DNA from 4 places in the Brumicola blandensis genome. Region 1 is predicted to be linked to each of the others. Evidence: predicted binding sites of a transcription regulator. Region 1 holds the regulator's gene; each other region holds the start of a gene.
What was found. Region 1 encodes sigma-54, which starts transcription at its own class of promoters, with help from an activator protein. Its sites were predicted from a motif close to GTTGGCACGNNNNTNGNNT; they were not measured.
Positions count from the first base shown of each region.

Region 2: a site for sigma-54 is predicted at 2,735-2,753, ahead of fliE (flagellar hook-basal body complex protein FliE). Genes of this name have one in related genera too.
Region 3: a site for sigma-54 is predicted at 2,824-2,842, ahead of RM544_RS00935 (PEP-CTERM sorting domain-containing protein). Genes of this name have one in related genera too.
Region 4: a site for sigma-54 is predicted at 1,565-1,583, ahead of RM544_RS09505 (flagellar assembly protein FlgT). Genes of this name have one in related genera too.

Region 1 is NZ_JAVRIE010000007.1:238,390-243,464, reverse strand. Features, by position in the region: gene rapZ (RNase adapter RapZ) at 1-126, opposite strand, end outside; gene ptsN (PTS IIA-like nitrogen regulatory protein PtsN) at 154-597, opposite strand; gene hpf (ribosome hibernation promoting factor) at 614-901, opposite strand; gene RM544_RS16290 (RNA polymerase factor sigma-54) at 926-2,413, opposite strand; gene lptB (LPS export ABC transporter ATP-binding protein) at 2,476-3,201, opposite strand; gene lptA (lipopolysaccharide transport periplasmic protein LptA) at 3,201-3,779, opposite strand; gene lptC (LPS export ABC transporter periplasmic protein LptC) at 3,748-4,311, opposite strand; gene kdsC (3-deoxy-manno-octulosonate-8-phosphatase KdsC) at 4,308-4,862, opposite strand; gene RM544_RS16265 (KpsF/GutQ family sugar-phosphate isomerase) at 4,862-5,075, opposite strand, start outside.
Region 2 is NZ_JAVRIE010000003.1:301,434-306,508, forward strand. Features, by position in the region: gene RM544_RS09785 (sensor histidine kinase) at 1-1,203, shown strand, start outside; gene RM544_RS09790 (sigma-54-dependent transcriptional regulator) at 1,200-2,567, shown strand; gene fliE (flagellar hook-basal body complex protein FliE) at 2,818-3,156, shown strand; gene fliF (flagellar basal-body MS-ring/collar protein FliF) at 3,168-4,862, shown strand; gene fliG (flagellar motor switch protein FliG) at 4,875-5,075, shown strand, end outside.
Region 3 is NZ_JAVRIE010000001.1:213,697-218,771, forward strand. Features, by position in the region: gene RM544_RS00925 (hypothetical protein) at 1-223, opposite strand, end outside; gene RM544_RS00930 (serine hydrolase domain-containing protein) at 706-2,217, opposite strand; gene RM544_RS00935 (PEP-CTERM sorting domain-containing protein) at 2,892-3,506, shown strand; gene RM544_RS00940 (PEP-CTERM/exosortase system-associated acyltransferase) at 3,642-4,490, opposite strand; gene RM544_RS00945 (hypothetical protein) at 4,639-5,075, shown strand, end outside.
Region 4 is NZ_JAVRIE010000003.1:240,484-245,558, forward strand. Features, by position in the region: partial or broken gene RM544_RS09495 (hypothetical protein) at 1-68, opposite strand, end outside; tRNA gene RM544_RS09500 (tRNA-Arg) at 108-183, opposite strand; gene RM544_RS09505 (flagellar assembly protein FlgT) at 297-1,496, opposite strand; gene RM544_RS09510 (LPP20 family lipoprotein) at 1,784-2,236, shown strand; gene RM544_RS09515 (bifunctional GNAT family N-acetyltransferase/carbon-nitrogen hydrolase family protein) at 2,322-3,896, shown strand; gene RM544_RS09520 (magnesium transporter) at 3,915-5,075, opposite strand, start outside.

The sequences.
Region 1 (5,075 bases):
ATGCGTTAGCGTGGGGAGTAAGCTGACCGGAATATTGTCTACGCAGTAGTAGCCCAAGTCTTCTAGGGCGCGCAATGCTATTGATTTGCCTGAACCGGAGCGTCCGCTAATGATGATTAGATTCAATGATGAGCCCCTTATTCTAGGTTTTGGTTATGCTAGCGCTGCGATTATTTGGTCTTTACTTGTGGCTTTTCTAATCGTTTTCACGATTTCTTTATCACTGAGTTTTTGTGCAATAGAAGAAAGTGTCTGAAGATGCTCTTCTGTTTGCTCTGATGGTACTAATAGTGCAAAGAAAATATCAACGGGTCTGTCGTCTATAGCGTCAAAGTCGATAGGTTCTTCACTCGTGACGACAACAGCTACGATATCGTCTATGCCGTCGATACGGCCATGAGGAATGGCAATGCCATTTCCAATACCTGTGCTGCCCATTTTTTCTCGGCTCACTATACTCGCGAGTATATCGCCAAGTGCTAATGATGGGTTTTCTCTGGCCGCAATCTCGCTGATGACTTCGAAAATTCTTTTTTTACTGTGACAATCGACCGCACATTCAGTGCGGTCTAAAGAAATGATATCAGATATGATCATATTAACTCTTAAGCAACTAGTGTCGCTTTAGTTTTTCCTTGTGTTTAATAACCTGTCTGTCTAGTTTATCGATAAGGCCATCAATGGCTGCATACATGTCATTATGCTCGGCATTTGCGTGAACAACGTCACCCTTTAAATGCACAGTAGCTTCTGCTTTTTGGCTCAGCTTTTCGACGTTTAACACCACGTGTACGTTGCTGATATGGTCGAAGTGTCGTTCTAACTTCTCAAACTTAGTATCGACATATGCTCTGAGTGAATCTGTAATATCTACGTGGTGACCTGTTAGATTAATTTGCATAATGTTACGTCCTCTAATGTCGTCTTATAAAAGACTTTTTCTTTGGTTCGACGGGGGAATCGAGAGAGACTCTCGATATTTCGCAATTGTCCGCCGTGCAACTTGAATACCTTGATCAGCTAACAATTGCGCAATCTTGCTATCACTTAATGGCTTGCTAGGTAACTCTGCAGCCACTAACTTCTTAATTAATGCTCTTATCGCAGTAGATGAACACTCTCCTCCAGACTCAGTAGAAACATGGCTAGAGAAAAAGTACTTTAACTCATAAATGCCACGTGGCGTGTGCATATACTTTTGTGTGGTAACTCGAGATATAGTCGATTCGTGCATATCCACCATTTCAGCTACGTCATTTAGTACCATCGGTTTCATCATTTCTGGGCCGTGTTCAAAAAAGCCCATTTGTTGCTGCACAATACAATGAGACACCTTTAGGAGTGTTTCGTTGCGGCTTTCTAAACTTTTGATAAACCATTTCGCCTCTTGTAAATGAGACTTAATAAATTGGGAATCGTTCGAATTTTTTGTACTTTTACTTAAGGCCGCATACTCTTGATTAACCACTAATGGCGGCAGTGAATCATTATTTAATTCAACAACCCAGCGACCGTTTTTCTTGAGCACAGTGACATCTGGAATGACATATTCCGGCTCTTTGGTTGCTATCTCACTCCCAGGACGGGGATTGAGTGTTTGTAGCAGACGCATCACTTCACGCAGTTGGTCTTCTTTCAACTTCGTTTTACGCATTAAAGTGCGGTAGTCTTTACTACTTAGTAAATCACTGTGTTCGCTTAGCAAATGTTTAGTTTCAGCGACCCAAGGTGTGTCGGGAGCAAACTGATTGAGTTGCACCAGCAAGCATTCTTGAGGTGAGCGGGACCCAGAGCCAATAGGGTCAAACATTTGAATGCGTTTTAAAACACATTCCACTTCATCAAGCTCAATCTCTTCGTTTTGTAAGCTATCCAAAATGTCTTCGCAACTGACGGTTAAATAGCCTGATTCGTCGATACTGTCGATAATTGCGATAGCGATAGAACGGTCAATATCAGAGAAGGGCGTTAATTCCATCTGCCAGATTAAGTGGTCTTGGATATTTTCTGAGGTCTCACCTTGAAAGACGTAGTCGTCGTCGGGGCTTGAGCCACCTGTCATCGTTGCTGGTGCAGAAGACGAACTGAGGTATTCTTCCCATGAACTGTCGATCGGTAAATCATCAGTGAGTTGATTGTTTTCTAAGGCGTCATGACTATCGATGTTGTCAGAATTTGCCGAATTGAGGTCGCTAGAATCAGCTTGCTCTCTATCGTTTGCACTATTCTCTTCTGACTGCTTGTCATTATTGTGTTCACTTTCATCAATTTCCAATAAGGGATTTGAGTCAAGCGCTTCTTGGATTTCTTGTTGCAGGTCTAGCGTAGATAACTGTAATAGCTTGATCGCCTGCTGCAACTGAGGCGTCATCGTAAGTTGTTGACTGAATTTTAACTGCAATGAAGGCTTCATTGATGCCCTTGACCTAATGTTAACGGCGAGACGTGCCGAATTCTAAACATGATACGGAATACCTATAAGACAAATTGTTCACCGAGATAAACATCTCGCACTTTTTGGTTACTGAGAACTTCCTCAGCACTGCCTGAGGCGATTAGTTCGCCATGACTTACTATATACGCTTGTTCACAAACATCGAGGGTTTCTCGAACATTGTGGTCAGTTATTAATACACCAATATCACGTTCTTTTAATTGTTGTATTATCTTCTTTATATCATTAACAGAAATTGGGTCAACACCGGCGAAGGGTTCATCGAGCAAAATAAATTTAGGATTTGCTGCTAAAGCTCGCGCGATCTCGACTCTACGCCGCTCCCCGCCTGACAAACTCATCCCAAGATTGTTTCGAATATGATTCACATTAAATTCATCCATTAAATCATCGGCTTGTTGCTCGCGCTGGTCTTTTGTGAGTTCTTTTCTCGTTTGCAAAATAGCCATTAGATTTTCATATACCGTTAGTTTCCGGAAAATCGAAGCTTCTTGCGGTAAATAACCGATACCGTGTCTTGCTCTCTCATGCATGGGCTGAATTGATAAATCTAGCTGATCAATGAAAATTTCACCTTTATCGATAGGTACGAGCCCAACGATCATGTAAAAAGTAGTGGTTTTACCGGCGCCATTGGGGCCTAACAAGCCAACGATTTGGCCTGTGGATACCTCAATACTGACGTCTCTAACGACTTGCCTAGCTTTGTATGACTTGGCGAGATGATTGGCAACGAGTTTACTCACTATTGATCGTCCTCTTGCTTCTTATCTGCGTCTTCTGCTTTATTTTTCAAGGTGTCTTTGGTTTTCTGAATCGTATCTGGACTGAAAATTGTCACGGTAGGCGTGTTACTTTTCTCATTTGTGTTGGCCAGCACCTGTTCTTTTTGCATATCAAAAATAATTGAATCACCTTCAATCGTAAAGGCATTCTGCAGAAGTTGTGCATTGCCTTTCAAAGAAATGGTGCGGTCAGCTTTAATGTATTTGATTTCATTCGCACGGGCTTCGACCATGCTGCCGTCGGCCAATTGTTGGATATAAGAAGCAGGTTTGCCGGTGGCAATAAAAATTTCACGCCCAGCCCCATTGGTGCCTATCACTTCCATTTTATCGGCGCTAATTTTTAAGCTACCTTGAGTAATCTTGACGTTACCCTCGTAAAACAGCACTTTCTCTTTACTATCGGCAAAGGTATTTTCAGACTCAAGTCTAATGGGTTGCTCAAAATCACTCTTTTGAATGATTTCCTGCGCTGTGCTCGAAAACGCTAAACCTAGCGTTAAGCAACTAGCGAGTAGGTAAGTATTCAGTTTCAACATGTTTTTTTAACTCGTATTGTTGGGTTTCTAGATTTGCGCTAAACCCAATACTATTAATCGTAAAATTCGAACCAGATATAGCGACTGGTTGATCTGAAGACAATTCTTGAGTGTCTAAACTAAAAGAAATGTAGTCAGTAGAAATGGTTTGTATGTAGTCGTTAGTTTGTTGACTACTGATCACAACATCCGAGGCAAGCTCTAGTCGATTGTTGTCATAAAACGTTCCTTCACTTGCGACAAGTTGCCAACTCTCGCCGGTCTCGGCTAAGTAGATAGTGTATTCAGGCTGCTCAAAGTTTACATATTCAAGTAGGTCATAGTGTTCCATTTTTGCGGCACTGACTTGATGAGTGAGCTGACCATCTTTATCAAATATTTTACTGCGTAAATTTAGGGCCTGATAGTTAGGCACGAGTGCCGCGTCTTTATCGCTCACCTCAACTTGTTCTTCTTCTTCCATCCAAATGGGTACGTACAGCGCAAGTGCGGCACTGAAAATAAGGATGATACTGAGCGCTAGTCGATTCATACACTAGCCCCATGGATTTCTTCCAGCTTTCCTTTTGCTTGTAATATTAAATCACAAATTTCACGAACAGCACCACGCCCACCGTCTAAGCTGGTACAAAAAGTTGCCTTTTGCTTCACCATTGGATGGGCATCAGCAACTGCGATGCCAATTTCACTTTCTAAAAACATACCTGTGTCGGGCATGTCATCGCCGACACTCGCAATTTGAGAATTCGTATATCCATAATCACGAATCAACTCCTTAATCGCGACTTGCTTATCTTCCCGATTCTGCATAATGTGTTTCACATTCAAGGCTTGCATACGGTTCGCAACAATTTGCGACTGCCGCCCAGTAATTACGGCTACATCGACACCCACTTTAGAGAGTGCTTTGATGCCATATCCGTCTTTGGTGTTAAATGCTTTTAGCTCTTCACCTTGATTGCCCAACAAAATCGTACCATCAGAGAAAACACCATCCACGTCACATACGAGTAGCCTGATGTTGGCAAATTTGTTCATGAGGCTTTGGTCTATCTGTCCGTACAATGTATTTACTTTAGCCATTACACCACTCCGGCTTTTAACAAGGTGTGCATTTTAATCGCGCCCACGGGGTGTCTGTCAGCATCAACAACGAACAAGGCATTGATTTTATGTTGCTGCATAACGTTTAATGCATCCACCGCTAACTTATGCTGTTCAATCGTAATACTGCCTTTGGTCATTACTTCAGTAACTATTGAGTGATGAATGTCGATATGTTTATCTAAGGCTCTG
Region 2 (5,075 bases), on a different contig from region 1:
CCACAAAATCCATTTTCCGTTGGTATGAATGATAGTACCGTGTTTCAGCCTGTCAGCCTTGAAAAGCCAAGCTCGCTAATTAGAGTAGGCACGCAAGCGCGCGTTGAAGTAAAGGAACATGATGAGAAAGACTCTGTAGAAGAGTTGCAGAATAAAGCAAAACGTCTTAACCACTTATTAGAAGTTATGCCTGCTGGCGTCATCGTGCTAGACCAGTTTGGACGAATTAAGCAAGCCAATCAGCAAGCTGTTGAACTGTTGGGTGAGCCCTTAGAGAAAGAGTTGTGGCGAGAGATTATACATCGCTCGTTTAAGCCACAAGCGGATGATGGTCATGAGGTTTCGTTGCGAGACGGCCGAAAAGTAAAATTATCAATTACGCCTTTGGTTGAAGAGAAGGGGCAACTGATTGTGATTACTGATTTAACTGAAACGCGCGAACTACAAAGCCGCATCAGTCACTTACAACGACTTTCATCGCTCGGAAAAATGGTAGCCTCACTTGCACATCAAGTGCGTACGCCATTATCTTCTGCCATGCTATATGCAGCCAATTTACGCTCACTCAATCTAAATAACGATATGGCTGACCGTTTCACCACCAACTTGCAGAACCGGTTGAAAGACCTAGAAAGCCAAGTGAATGACATGCTTCTATTTGCGAAAAGCGGCGAGCAACAAATCGTAGCGCCACTTACCTTGTATCAAGTCATGGTGAATAGCGTTGAAGCGGTAGATGCCCTGCTTGGCACTAAATCAATCCACCTCAAATTGGATGATAAACCACTAGATGCTGAATTGATGGGGAATGAAACTGCATTAACTGGCGCTATCAGTAATCTACTGCACAATGCCATTCAAGTATCTAAAGAGGGTGATGTAATCCATGTGAACTGTGATGTAGTTAATGAAGACGACGTAAACTACATTCGCATTAAGGTTAAAGATCAAGGTTGTGGTTTATCTAGTGAGCAGATCGATAGAATATTCGAACCGTTCTTTACAACAAAATCTCAAGGCACAGGCCTTGGACTAGCGGTGGTGAAATCTGTGGCAAAGTCTCACAAAGGTTTTATCAGAGCTGAAAATAATCAACACAAAGGCGCTTGTTTTACCCTCATGCTTCCTTGTTTAAGCAGTGCGAGCAAAGCCGTAACAATCACCCCTCAAACCAAGAAAATTGAATATGGAGCCGCGATATGAGTAAAACCAAAATTCTCATTGTTGAAGACGACCATGGCTTGAGAGAAGCCCTAGTTGATACACTCATGCTTGGAGGTTATCAGGTCACACCGGTTGATTCAGCTGAAAATGCGATGGTCAAACTGGGCAGTGCGTCGTTTGATTTGGTGGTGAGCGATATTCAGATGGGTGGCATGAGCGGCCTGTCGTTGTTAAAGAGTGTGAAAGCAAAATACCCTAAATTACCCATGTTGTTGATGACTGCATTTGCAAATATTGACGATGCAATTCAGGCAATGCGCGATGGTGCAACCGATTACTTATCGAAACCATTCGCTCCTGAAGTATTATTGAACTTAGTTGGGCGTTATGCGCCGGCACAGAAAGTTGAATCCACAACACCGATTGTGGCAGATCCATCAAGTATTCGTATGCTAGAGCTGGCGCGCAAAGTCGCCAAATCCGATGCCACTGTGATGGTGCTAGGACCAAGTGGTTCAGGTAAAGAAGTGTTATCGCGCTACATCCATGATCAAAGTCGTCGTAATTCATCTCCATTTGTTGCCATCAATTGTGCTGCAATTCCAGAAAACATGCTAGAAGCCACGCTGTTTGGCTATGAAAAAGGTGCGTTTACAGGTGCGGTTCAAGCTTGTCCTGGTAAGTTCGAACAGGCGCAAGAAGGCACCTTGTTGTTAGATGAAATTACTGAGATGGACTTAGCTTTACAAGCTAAATTACTGCGAGTTCTACAAGAGCGCGAAGTTGAGCGCTTAGGCGGTAGAAAAACGATTTCCTTAAATGTGAGAGTAATAGCGACGAGTAATCGCGATCTAAAACTTGCAGTAGATGAAGGGAAGTTTAGAGAAGATTTATACTATCGATTGAATGTGTTCCCTATCACTTGGCAGCCACTCAGTCAGCGTATTGGCGATATCATCCCATTGGCGAAACATATGATTCAGCGTCATGCTTCTGCGCAAGGCATCGTGGTGCCCGATATTACTATGGCGGCCCAACATAAGCTGATGCAGCATACGTGGCCGGGCAATGTTCGTGAGCTAGAAAACGTTATTCAACGCGCATTAATTTTGTCTGAAGAGGGCAATATAGATAGCGACGACTTGATGATTGAAGCGACGAACAACGTAGAACGTACCACAAGTACACATTTTAATGCTGAGACTGAAGAAAATACCGACGCTGTCGATAACAATTTATTAGGGTCAGAACTTCGATATCAAGAACATCAGATCATTCTGGACGCTTTACAAGCTTTTAATGGCAAGCGTAAAGACGTTGCAGAGAAGTTGGGTATAAGCCCAAGAACGTTGCGCTATAAGTTAGCAAGAATGCGTGATTCTGGTATTGAGGTTCCGAACTAAGTCTATTTTTAAGTACGATTTCCCAATGCTTGTTTGTAAGCAGTAAAGACAGGATGTCATCCCTATTATGCCGCTAGCCTTTAGCGGCATTTTTTTGTCACTCACTTTCTTATCCCAAATATATCACTAAAGCCTTGCCTGTATTGCGCTACAAGCTAGTTCATGAAGTTGGCACTGTTATTGCAAAATCCACATCAATCGTCGGTATTAGGCCGCAGAAATTCAAAATAATGACACAAGAGGCATTGTGATGGACATTAAAGCAAACTCAATTTATCAGGAAATGCAGGCAATGATGGGTGATATCAAACCTATTCAGTCACCTATTCAATCTGGTATGCCAGCGGGCTTGGGAAATACTTCAGGTGCGCAATTCTCAGATATGTTGAGTCAAGCAGTAAACAATGTGAACGATATGCAGGCGACCTCTCGTGAAATGCAAAAGTCATTTGATATGGGCAACCCCGACCTCAGTCTAGCTGATGTCATGATTGCCAAAGAAAAGGCGGGTATTGCTTTTGAAGCAACCATGCAAGTACGTAACAAAGTACTTGAAGCCTACAAAACTATTATGAATATGCCGGTTTAAGGAACTAAGTCGTGGCTGAAGCAGCAAGTACAGAACTCGCACTATCCGATAATCTTGATAACGGAGATGATGCAGTAGAGTCAAAACCCAGTTTGGTAGACCAGTTGGGTACTACTGAGATGGTTAGACAAATTACCTTGGTTGTTACCTTAGTGATTTGTATCGCCATCGCCTTTTTCGTGTTTTTGTGGTCAAAAGAGCCGACTTACCGTCCTTTGGCTCAAATGCCTACTCAAGAGCTGATTGAAACGCTTGATTATCTCGACCAAAACGAAATTCAGTACAAGCTAGAAGGCAATACAGTTTATGTCGTTGAGTCACAATTTAAAGATGTGAAGTTCGGCATGGCGCGCAACGGTATTAGTAATGAAGCGTCCCAAGGCACTGATATTATCATGCAAGATATGGGCTTTGGTGTGAGTCAGCGCGTTGAAATGGAGCGTTTGAAGCATGCTCGCGAACAACAGATTGCACGTACAATTGAAGACATGAATGGTATCGGTAGAGCCAGAGTGTTGCTTGCTTTACCCAAAGAGAACGTGTTTGCCCGCAGAGAGAAAAAGGCAAGCGCAACGGTTGTGGTAACCGCTCGCCGTGGCAATGTGATTTCGGGAGAAGAAGTTGACTCTATTGTTGATATTGTGGCCAGCGCTGTGCAAGGCATGGAGCCTAGTAGAGTCACCGTCACCGATAACAATGGGCGTTTATTGAATTCGGGATCACAAGATGCAGGTGCATCGGCTGCCAGAAAAGAATATGAGTTAGAGAAAAAACGTGAATCAGAATACATGGAAAAGATAGATTCTATTCTGATCCCTGTATTAGGTTTGGGTAATTATACAGCACAAGCCGACGTTACCATGGACTTTACTGCGACTGAGCAAACTCAACGTCGCTATAATCCAGACTTGCCGGCTGTGCGCAGCGAAATGATTTCAGAACAAAACAATGTTGGCAACGTAATTGCGGGCATTCCCGGGGCTCTCTCGAATCAACCGCCATTAGATGCCAACATCCCAGAAAATGCGGGTGGTGGTGCTAACGGTGCTCCTGTCCCAGGAAGTAACAGTAAAGAATCAACCCGTAACTACGAATTAGATACAACGATCAGCCACACTAAAAAGCAAAGCGGTGTAATTCGTCGCCTTAGTGTTTCTGTGGCTGTGGACTATACTTCAGCTACAGCTGAGGATGGTACCGTATCAATGACACCTAAAAGCCAAGAGGAACTGTTAAATATTCGTCGCTTGTTGCAAGGCGGTATTGGTTTTGATGTGACTCGCGGAGACTCTTTAGAGGTGGTTAGCATTCCATTCAATCGAATTGATTTGGGTGCGATTGAAGAAAAGCCACTGTGGGAACAAGAGCGCTTTATGCCAATCTTAAAGTTAGTATTGGGTGCCTTAGTCATTATTGTTCTCATCTTCTTTGTGGTTCGCCCAATGTTGATGAAACTTATCTTCCCAGAGAATAATATTGCTGATGACGAATTTGATGAATCTGATCTAGACTTAGGTGATGATCCTATCGCGATGCTAAGCGATGAATTCGACGAAACACAAGTCGGTTTTGCTGCAGATGGTTCATTGATGCTGCCAAACCTGCGTAAAGATGAAGATGTACTGAAAGCAGTACGAGCCTTAGTTGCGAACGAGCCTGAATTATCAGCGCAAGTAGTGCGCGGTTGGTTGTTACAAGACGAATAAGGAATAGAAAAGATGGCTGATGATCAAATTGAAGAAGAAAAACCGCTCTACGACGTCAACAAATTAGACGGCGTTGAAAAAGCATCCATTCTATTGTTAAGTTTATCTGAAGAAGATGCTGCCCAAATTTTAAAGTTCATGGAACCCAAGCAGGTCCAAGTACTCGGTGCAGCAATGGCAGCGATGGACGATATGACGCAGGACAAGATTACT
Region 3 (5,075 bases), on a different contig from region 1:
TATAGTGATTAAACGGTTCTATTGAATATCCGTATATAAAAAACGACAAATATGCCAAGTAGCTAACTGTAAATTGGTTTAATGATAAAAGTGCAGTTGGCCTTTCGCTTTCAATACCAGACTCTTTTCTCTTCCATATCGTTCTCAATTGAGAAAACACACCATACAAACTAACAATAATAAAAATCGTATTGATCGTTCCGAAAATATTATATGAATCCAAATTAATCTTACCTATTTTATCGTCACACGCCTTATTGTCGACAATAATAGGGGTAAATCGAATATATATCAATTAAAATACTTTTTAAATTGATAATTGTCGACAATGTATTTGTTTGAGAAGGTGTAGATGTGATTCTGTTTTGCAACGATAGACAAGTGTCATCAGGTGTGGATTATGCAGATTAAATAAGTGAATTATGCAAGGGTATTTATCACTGTCCGCTTTTGGCACAAACTTCACAGTCACGATTACCGCACGAATGTGTGCAATTGGATGGCAACCGCCATTCATAAATGACCTTATCAATGTTGTGGATTGGCACAATGCGTACCTAGCTAACAAATTTCCAGAAAGGAAGCTTTCACCTGCAATCAACTCGGTTGAACGATCGACTTATTATCGTTATGTGTTTATTGCAAGTAATACCATTGAACCAGCGCTAACATTCGCCTCGTGTCATATACAACACCCAAACTCATCTACTGCTGTCGTTTCCCAGTTTGTCCGAATAAATGAATCTTTAAATCGTTTCCTTCGTCAAAAAAGCGAGCGATAACACCGGTTTCGTGAGCAAACTGATACTCACTGCCTTGGATCGGAATCATAGTAAGGGGAAGGCGATTACCTGCCGGAAATACAAATCTTAAAGAGTCTTGTTGGTTCACCACCGACACTTTCCAGCCCTGTGCCGGGAAAATATAAGTTCCTGTGAGTGATTGCAAAACTTCAGGGGATAGCTTAACGCGCTTAATGACTTTCTCTCGAAACACCGGCCATTCATAGGCTCGGGAGACTGCGCTGAAAAATTCTTCACCAAGGTTTGCTCCATTATCCGAATTCGCCAGAAACACTGCACCATTGCCGGTTCTCAAGTTCATAGTAATCCCAGCCCTGTATCCCACAGTGCCGCCATAATGAGTGATAAAAACTTGATTGTTACCATCGTTAATTAACCTAAAACCGTAAGCATGGTTAGCGATAGGAGTCGCTAGTATCTCTTCGATACTGGCCTGAGTGAATACATTACTTTTACCATGATAGCCTTTATGCATCTCTAACAAAAACATGGCCAAGTCCCTAGCCGTTGCCCACAGGCCCGCAGCGGCCTGCTCGGGATAGTTGTTCCAGCCTCCGGCAACGATGCCACCATCGATTTGATGTCCGCGCGCGGTATGAGGATGACTAGATATTGGCAAAGGCACAGTGAAATCTGCTTGCTTCATGCCAACCGGATCGAGCAGCCAATCGCGCATTATCAGTTCAAAAGGTTTATTCAGCTCATCCTTTAGGGCAATTTCAATTAAAGTATATCCGCCACCTGAGTAAGCGAGCGACGCGCCTGGTTCATTAACTACTTCTACTTTTCGCGAATTGCTCGGTGCTTCACCGCGCACGATCTGTTCGTCTGTCGGCATCTGCTCGCTCTTTGCGTAGCCAGCATATCCACCACGCACAATTCCAGCTGTATGTGAAAGCAAATTGCGCAGCGTAATAGGATTAGCTTTGCTTTGCTGACCCTCAGGTAGACGATAAGATGAAAAATAAGTTTCGATATCCTGATCAAAATCAACCAATCCTGCAGCTTTCATCCGTAGCGCTGCGAGCAACGTAAATGGCTTGGCGAGAGAGCCTGCTTGAAAAAGGCTGCCACAATCAGCATTGCTACCATCGTTTTGTAATTTTCCCCAAGCTTCGCTCCAGTCGAGCTTACCTTGGTGAATTACCGCGACAGAAAAAGCGGGAGTTTTGGACATGCTCATGCGCGTTTCGACACTAACAGGCTTAGTTTCACCTTCAAACACCATGTAGGGCAGAATACCTTCGGTGACTTGCTTTTTACGCGCTTGCGCATCGCTCGCTGTATAACAGTTCCAGACTTTTTGATATTCGGGATGTTTAATATCCGAGTTTACTGAATTGTGCGTTGTATCGGCAGCGACTGAACTAAGCGACCCACTAAAGAATAATATAAGGATAACGTACTTGATCATGTGTTTGCCCTTTCCGTTATCTCTTTTATCATTCAACTACCAACCTCAAAGTTATCTATGTCATCGGTTGAGAGTATAAGAAGAATAAAAGCTATTTACTACTCAATACTTTCTACAAAAAGGCATAAGCGTATCGCAGCATCACTTGAGAGCGTCATACCGACTAAAAGAGAGGAGTGAGAGCGACTACGATGATTTAGTAAAAAGCTTTCCACAGCTAGCCGTCATCGACAATGAAAACTATTTTGCTGTTAAATGTGATTAAACATAGGCCTCATCGGCTCATCGAGCTATTGCAATAAACGTTTTCATTTAGTGTGTTTTTAGAGCCGCCTACCGGCGGCGCAGAAACCGGACGTTGAAAAAATGTTAGTAAGCCAAATGTTGTCCAGATCAACTGGTGCCTGTTTAATATCAGTCAGTTTATCTCCACAAATGCCGTCGAGGTCGCTTGTTTGCTTTACGTGTGGCGACTAAAATCTTCAGCGTGAACATTATCCAAAACCTCAATTTCACTGAAGTCGAGGGGTGTCAGAAAAATTTACAATATGCGCTGAATGCCCATATTAATACGTTAAATATTGTTTTAAATCAATGAGTTAATGTTTTGGTCCATAATTTGCTTTTACTCTGCTAGGCAATCTTGTCAGTAATATTTTAAACGGGAAGTTCCAATGAAATTTAAATCAGTAATCGCAGTTTTGGCACTTATTGCAAGCTCTGCTGCAAATGCATCACTTATCTCTAATGGCAGTTTTGAGGCGCCAGGCATTCAAAGCGGTTGGACATACTTATCTGATAATTCAAATGGCTGGCAAGGCGACAATATCGAAGTTTGGCGTTCAGGTTTTAACGGCGTGACTTCTTACGAAGGTAATCAGCATGGCGAATTAAATGCGCACCCACATGACGGCACTAGCTTCTCAATTTATCAAACTTTTGCAACAACAGCGAACTCTACATATGCCTATTCGCTTGCTTACAGAGCGCGCTCTAACAACGACGAATCTTTCCGCTTAGAAATTTTCACTGGTGATTTGAATAATCGTGATCACGTAGTCAATTTCGAGTTCATTGACCACACTACAAGAGAGTGGAGCACATTTGCTAGTTCGTTTATCGGTTCAGGTTTTAACACTTATTTTATGCTGACGTCAGTCAACCCAACTGCTGCAACTGTAGGTAACTTCATCGATGCGGTTGTGGTTAACGATGTTTCTGCACCAACGAGCATTGCACTTCTTGGTATTGCCTTAGCGGGTCTTATTTCTGTGCGTCGCCGCGCTTAAGCGAACATATCAGATATCGACATAACGTCGAGACAATTTAAAAGCCTCAGTTTTTACTGGGGCTTTTTCATTTAGGGTTGATTATTTCAGTGCTTGCCCCTTTGATTCAGTAAGTAGGTGTGTCCGTTGGGCGCATTATAGGGTTTGAGCATACAGGCTTTTTCGAATGTTCTCCAACATGAATGTGAAATCTTTACTTAAATTGGCGAACAACATATCTCTGTTAATGTAGTAGGGCGCTCTTTGCCCATGATATTCAATCACAGGACCTATTTGTTCAAACTTGATACCAACGTAAGACATGCTTTTGGCGAGTTTGGGTTCCATCATCATGTAAGCATGCTTCTTACCAAGCTTTAGGCATAGCGCCGCAGCACTAAAATACAAACCTACAGCGATGAAAGGGAAGCATCGTAGTTCTTTGTCTGAGTCGATGAATTCATTTATGGTACCGGTTGCCGCGCCAACAAATTTGTCAGACGCGCGTCGTCTAAAAGCACTTGGCACAGCCAGACGAGAAATTTCACAAATATCTTCACGCGGGAAATTCGAAGGTAAATACTCGTGATCTAATACGCTATCAAGACAGTGCTTTTCGATGGGAAGTAATTGTTTGTCACTTTCAGGTGAAATCACACGCACAGTGCCCGCATAGGTACGAGATTTTATATGTTGAATTAGGGCATGCTTTGAGTAAGCGTCGAACTCATCGCTTTCTAAGCCATCGTCACGGCAGTCTTCATAATGTAACTCTTCGCAATACACGTCATGTCTTAATTTACTCGACAAATCTTGTTTAAAGTCACTATTTGCAATGACAGGAGTGAGAAATTGAGAAAAATGAAAACTAATTTCCTCAGCTTCTTTACGCTGCTTGCGCATCGCTATCCAGTTCCTGATAGCGCCAAGCAGTCCCTTATTCATTATGTAATCTTGAATATTATTGATAGAAAACTGCAAGCCTGATTTTTGCGTTGATGCCATGTAAAAGAATACCTTTATTATCCAGCTTGTATTTTACAAAGTTCACCATGCGAGGGCAGTATCCCACATCATAACTCGTATGTTGTTTTATACTTTACTAGACGATGTGATAGCGGAATTGATAGTGGTAATCCGGGGGGATTTAGATATGCTAGTTGAGAAAGTTAAAAAGGAAAATAAATCGATGAGAGTGATTTTTTACAAATTTGTTATCATAATTGCAATTTATTTTACCTGTCTCTCGAGCACTGCTGCTGGGACTCGTCCATACAATAGTTCTGAACAATCAAGAAGCCATTACTTAGAAACCTCCGGTTTCTTAGGTGTCGTTGTGAAAGTTGGCGGTCCTATAACCTTTCCTGAATTTAAATCATTAATGTCACACCGTAGCGATTTGGTGCACGTTGAACTTAAAAGACTATGGAAAAATCATTTAGTTAGCCTAAAAGAGAGCTTTATTGTGCTGAAGAGTTTTACACCTGATATTTCTGCAGGTGATGTCCTGTTTGCAGAATACGATAGTAGTAGCTCAAATTATTTTGATAATGGAGATGTGTTTTTTGTAGTGTTTTTTAACAGCAACCG
Region 4 (5,075 bases), on a different contig from region 1:
TCAATAAAGTCGTCGTTGATTGGAGGGGAGTTTACACCGATATTACCCAAACCGACAAATATAACATCGGCTTGTTTAGTAAGTTATAGGTTACGATAAACAAAAACTGGCCACCCCTACAGGACTTGAACCTGTATCAAAGACTTAGGAGGTCCTCGTTTTATCCAGTTAAACTAAGGGGTGGAGGGGCAAAGCCTTATTTTGTGCTACTTTATGAATCAAAACAAGTCGGTGCGTTTTACCGACATTGTGCTGCTGAGCTTACAGAATAAATGAAGCGTCAAATCAATCGACGATTATTGCCTAGCAACAAAATCATTTGCTTGAATATTACCTAAAAGGCTTCGGTCTCGGCTAGTGACCGTGGCTGTTTCAGCAAATACTTGTGTCACAACAAGAGGAGTAGGGTGTAACACAAACTGCTTATATTGTTGACCAAAGTTGTCCTGAATTTGTTTTACACTAAATAAGGTAAGTTGGTCTCCAGCTTTCACTTGTTGGTTTTCACCAAGGTTAATTTGTAGTTGGTTGTTTGCTACTGCCAAGATTCTACCCATAGTCGGCTCGCACATGGCAAATTCTTCTAAGTCGACTGCTGCTTGCTGCATGCTCTCTAAAACAGCACGGCCGAAACGACTTCGCCAAAATTGATCTGAATGCACGTCGACAGTTTTGGTCCGGTCAAACTCCCAAGCTTCTGATAGTCGATATTGCTTACTCATCAAGGTTTCACCTGAAGCACCGTTCAATAGCGTGATGCTATAGGCAAGGTTTCGCACCGCTTGTTCACCCTTCCAAAACGTAAACGCATTCGATTGATTGCGCTCTACGCTAATGTCATCAATGGTAATTGCTAATACATACTGAACATCCGTTTTTTCTGCCAGTCTGACGGCCTGCATTGCTTGATTTGTTGTATGCCAATTTAGAATATACGGTTCTACATCAGAGACGGTAAGACTTGTTGTGATAGCCGCAAATGTCTCCTGAAGCTTCATTGCTGCCGCTTCACCGAAAGTATGTAGCTGGCCATCCGCCGCTTGTGCACCGTAGCGTAAAGGGAAATATGTAGTTGCAATACGCTTGGTATAATCGGCTGCGCTGCATTGTGATTCTTGTGAAAAGATATCTGCGCGAATAGATACGGTGACATAGCCATCTTCATATACCTCTTCAATAAACTCAATCGTATTTACCTCACCACTAGAGCGAATCTCTAAATGATCATCCATCAGTAGACCGTTCGTCATTTGTTGTACGCTTCGCACAGATGCGCCAGCAAACAATAAGGCTTGCTTAATTGCTTCTTCTGTTGCCTGTTCTCTAGCAGCCACTTTATCACCGTTTAGAATAGCTGCTTGCCCAGTGGCTGAGAACCAGGCCGCCTTAGCTGTGTGGCTAAAACTAAGTGACAAAAGAACAAACCCAAAAATAGTGTACCAAGGTGTTTTCATATCAATGTGCTCAACGTTATGCTGTTCAAGGTTGCATTGCATTTATGAGTCTCTGCAAGACAACTAAGACTAAACTGATACTGTCAAAAAACAGTGTTATTGCTTTGGCTATACAAGTTATATGCCATAAGGCACATTTAGAGGATTTGAAGGTTTAATCTGAAATAGTTGGTTCGCTTATTGCTTAGTGTCTCAATAACGAAGCATATGAATACAGCGTCTATTAAGAAAAGCTACTAGATAGACTCTGCTAAAACAACAAAGCAAGGCAGTAGGAAACAACCATGCAAGAGTATACGAACTATTTACCAAATAAAAAACAGCTTCTAATGAGCGCGATGATGCTTTTCGCTGTCGCCGCTTTGTCGGGCTGTAGCTCAATGTTTACCAAGCATGTGGAATGGGAAACGATTGAGCCTGAATCTTATCCTGTGCTCAGTGCTGTGGGTTATGCACCAATAGATGCACAACTGGCGTCGGATGATTCTACCAAAACACTGATGGCGATAAAGGCATCAAAACTTGACGCCTACCGCGAATTGGCGGAACAAGTTTATGGCCAAAAAGTTGACGGTGAGCAAGAGTTAGCAAATTTGATCCTGACAAACAACCAGTTAAAAAGCTCGGTGGAAGGCGTTATTCGAGGCGCTCGTGTTGTAAAGAGTTACCCCGTAGGTGAAGACACATACGCAACGGAATTAGAGCTAGACATGTCACGAGTCTATGACATCTACCTTTCAACAGCCAAGCCGAAAAAAATACGAAAGGTCACTTACTATTGATTTGAGCAAGCAGACTTCTAACAAACCTTGAGTTCAGCACAATTTGCTCTAACATAAGAGCTTCTATAAGCTAATTTGGGATTTTATGAGTCAAGACATGAGTCATGCAGGTGAGGGTGAACACCTATTAGAACTTCGCCATTTAACGCTCGACGATTTCGACGACATTAAAGAGTTAATGGATGACGTGTATCAACACGTTGGTGGCGCTTGGAAATTACGCGAATACCAAGCCCAACTCAATACCTTCCCCGATGGACAAATATGCATAGAAGATAAGGGTAAAGTTGTTGCCGCAGCATTTGCTGTGATTGTTGACTATGACAAATTTGGTGACAAGCACACTTACGATCAAATTACCGGTGATGCTTACTTAACCACGCACGATCCCAAAGGTGATGTTCTTTATGGCGTTGATATATTCGTATCGAATGACTACCGAGGCTTGCGTTTAGGCCGACGTTTGTATGAGGCGCGCAAAGAGATTTGTCGCAACCTGAACCTTCAGTCTATTATGGCCGGTGGTCGCATTCCTAATTATTCAAAGTATTCTAGCGAACTAACTCCATACGAATATATTGAGAAAGTTAAATCAAAGGACATTTTCGATCCTATCCTGACCTTTCAAATTTCTAATGGCTTCGAAGTGAAGCAAATTTTAAAGGCCTATTTACCGGAAGATAAAGCGTCACGTGGCTATGCAACGTTATTGCAGTGGCACAACATATACTACGATGCAGAGAAGCCATCTATTATTAATGGTGTTAAAGAGTCAGCGCGTATTGGATGTGTTCAATGGCAAATGCGTTACTTTGAAAATGTTGGTGAATTGCTTCAGCAAGTAGAATACTTCGTCGATGCCTTATCTGATTACTCGTGTGATGTTGCATTGTTTCCTGAGTTTTTCAATGCGCCGCTAATGGGCTTAGCTGACTCAGATAGTTCAATTGATGCAATTTGGCATCTAGCGACCTACACCGATGAAATCATCACTGCCATTTCTAAGCTTGCGATCACCTATAATATTAATATTATCGCTGGTTCAGTGCCTGTCATTGAAGATGATGAGCTATATAACGTGAGTTATGTTTGTCATCGTGATGGCTCATTAGAAGCACAGTCGAAGCTGCATCCTACACCTCATGAAAAGTCTGATTGGATCATGAAAGGCGGGGATGAGCTTAAGGTGTTCGACACTGATTTTGGTAAAATAGGTGTGCTGATTTGTTACGACGTTGAGTTCCCAGAGCTTGCGCGTATTTTAAATGAGCAAGATATGCAGGTGTTGTTTGTGCCATTTTGGACTGACACTAAGAATGGTTACCTGAGAGTTCGTCGTTGTGCGCAAGCTAGAGCGATAGAGAATGAATGTTACGTTGCCATTGCTGGTAGTGTGGGTAACTTGCCTAAAGTAGACAACGTTGATATTCAATACGGACAAACGGCTGTATTTTCGCCCTCGGATTTTGCTTTCCCACATGACGCAATTGTGTCGGAAACCACGCCTAACACTGAAATGACCTTAATAGTCGATTTAGATTATAACAAGCTCACGAAGTTGAAAAATGAGGGCTCGGTACGCAATTATTTAGACCGTCGACGCGATTTATACCGAGTCGATTGGATCGGTAAAAATGCGTACGACAGTGGCAAGTCTTAACGGCTAATTAAGGCGAGCTTAGAGCAGTAACAAGCTACCTAACCCTAAGAAAGCCACAAAGCCAACGATGTCGGTTACCGTTGTAAGAATGACAGACCCTGATAACGCAGGGTCTATCTTTAACTTATTCAATACGATAGGTAGCAACACGCCGGTTAATGCTGCCATTGCTATATTCAATAGAATGGCAATAGAAATCACGATGCCAAGTAAACTACTATCGAACCACAAGTAAGCAATTGCACCAACCACAGTTGCCCAAATGACACCATTCAACAAACCTACCTTCAATTCTTTTTCTAGTAACGCTTTGCGGTTACTGTCAGTGACTTGCCCTAGCGCTAGGCCACGAACGATTAGGGTGAGTGTTTGACTGCCCGCTATTCCGCCCATACTTGCAACTACTGGCATCAATACAGCCAATGCCACTACCTCTTGAAGAGTCGCCTCAAACAAGCCAATGAACCATGAGGCTAGAAAAGCGGTGACCAAATTGATACCCAGCCAAATAGCACGCTTTTTTGCACTCTTTCTCACACTAGAGAACAAATCCTCGTTTTCGTCCATACCTGCAGATGACATGACTTGTCGTTCATAATCTTCATTCACTAATTCACAAGCAGTGACAATATCAACGCGGCCCAATAGCTTATTGGTATCATCCAACACGGGTAACGAAATAAATCCGCTGTTCTGAACGACTCTAGCAGCTTGCACTGCATCTTGTTCTGCCTTAATTACACTGATGAATTCAACCGATAAGTCGACCAATGGAATATGTTCTGGCGCACGAAAAAGCCGATCAAACTTCACGGCTGAAGAAAACTGCCCAGTTCTGTTGACTAAAAAGATACATTCGGTTGATTCAGGTACTTCGCGGCGTATCAAACGTAAGGCGTCACTGACTTTGGCATTGAGTGGCAACACCAATACATCATGGTTTAACCAGTGACCAATTTGATTGTCTTTGAATTGACTCGCATCTTGAAAGAATTGGCGCTGTTGCTTACCCATTGCCGAGACGGCAATATCAACTAGGTTGTTTGGCAGACTGTCGCAAATTTCTAGTAGTTGCTCGGAATCAACATCTTGAAAAATGTTTTCCCATTTATCAATTGGGGTAGCGTCGATAAGTGGGGAGCGCGGGTCAGCGCGCATGTCGACTAATACATCTAGTTT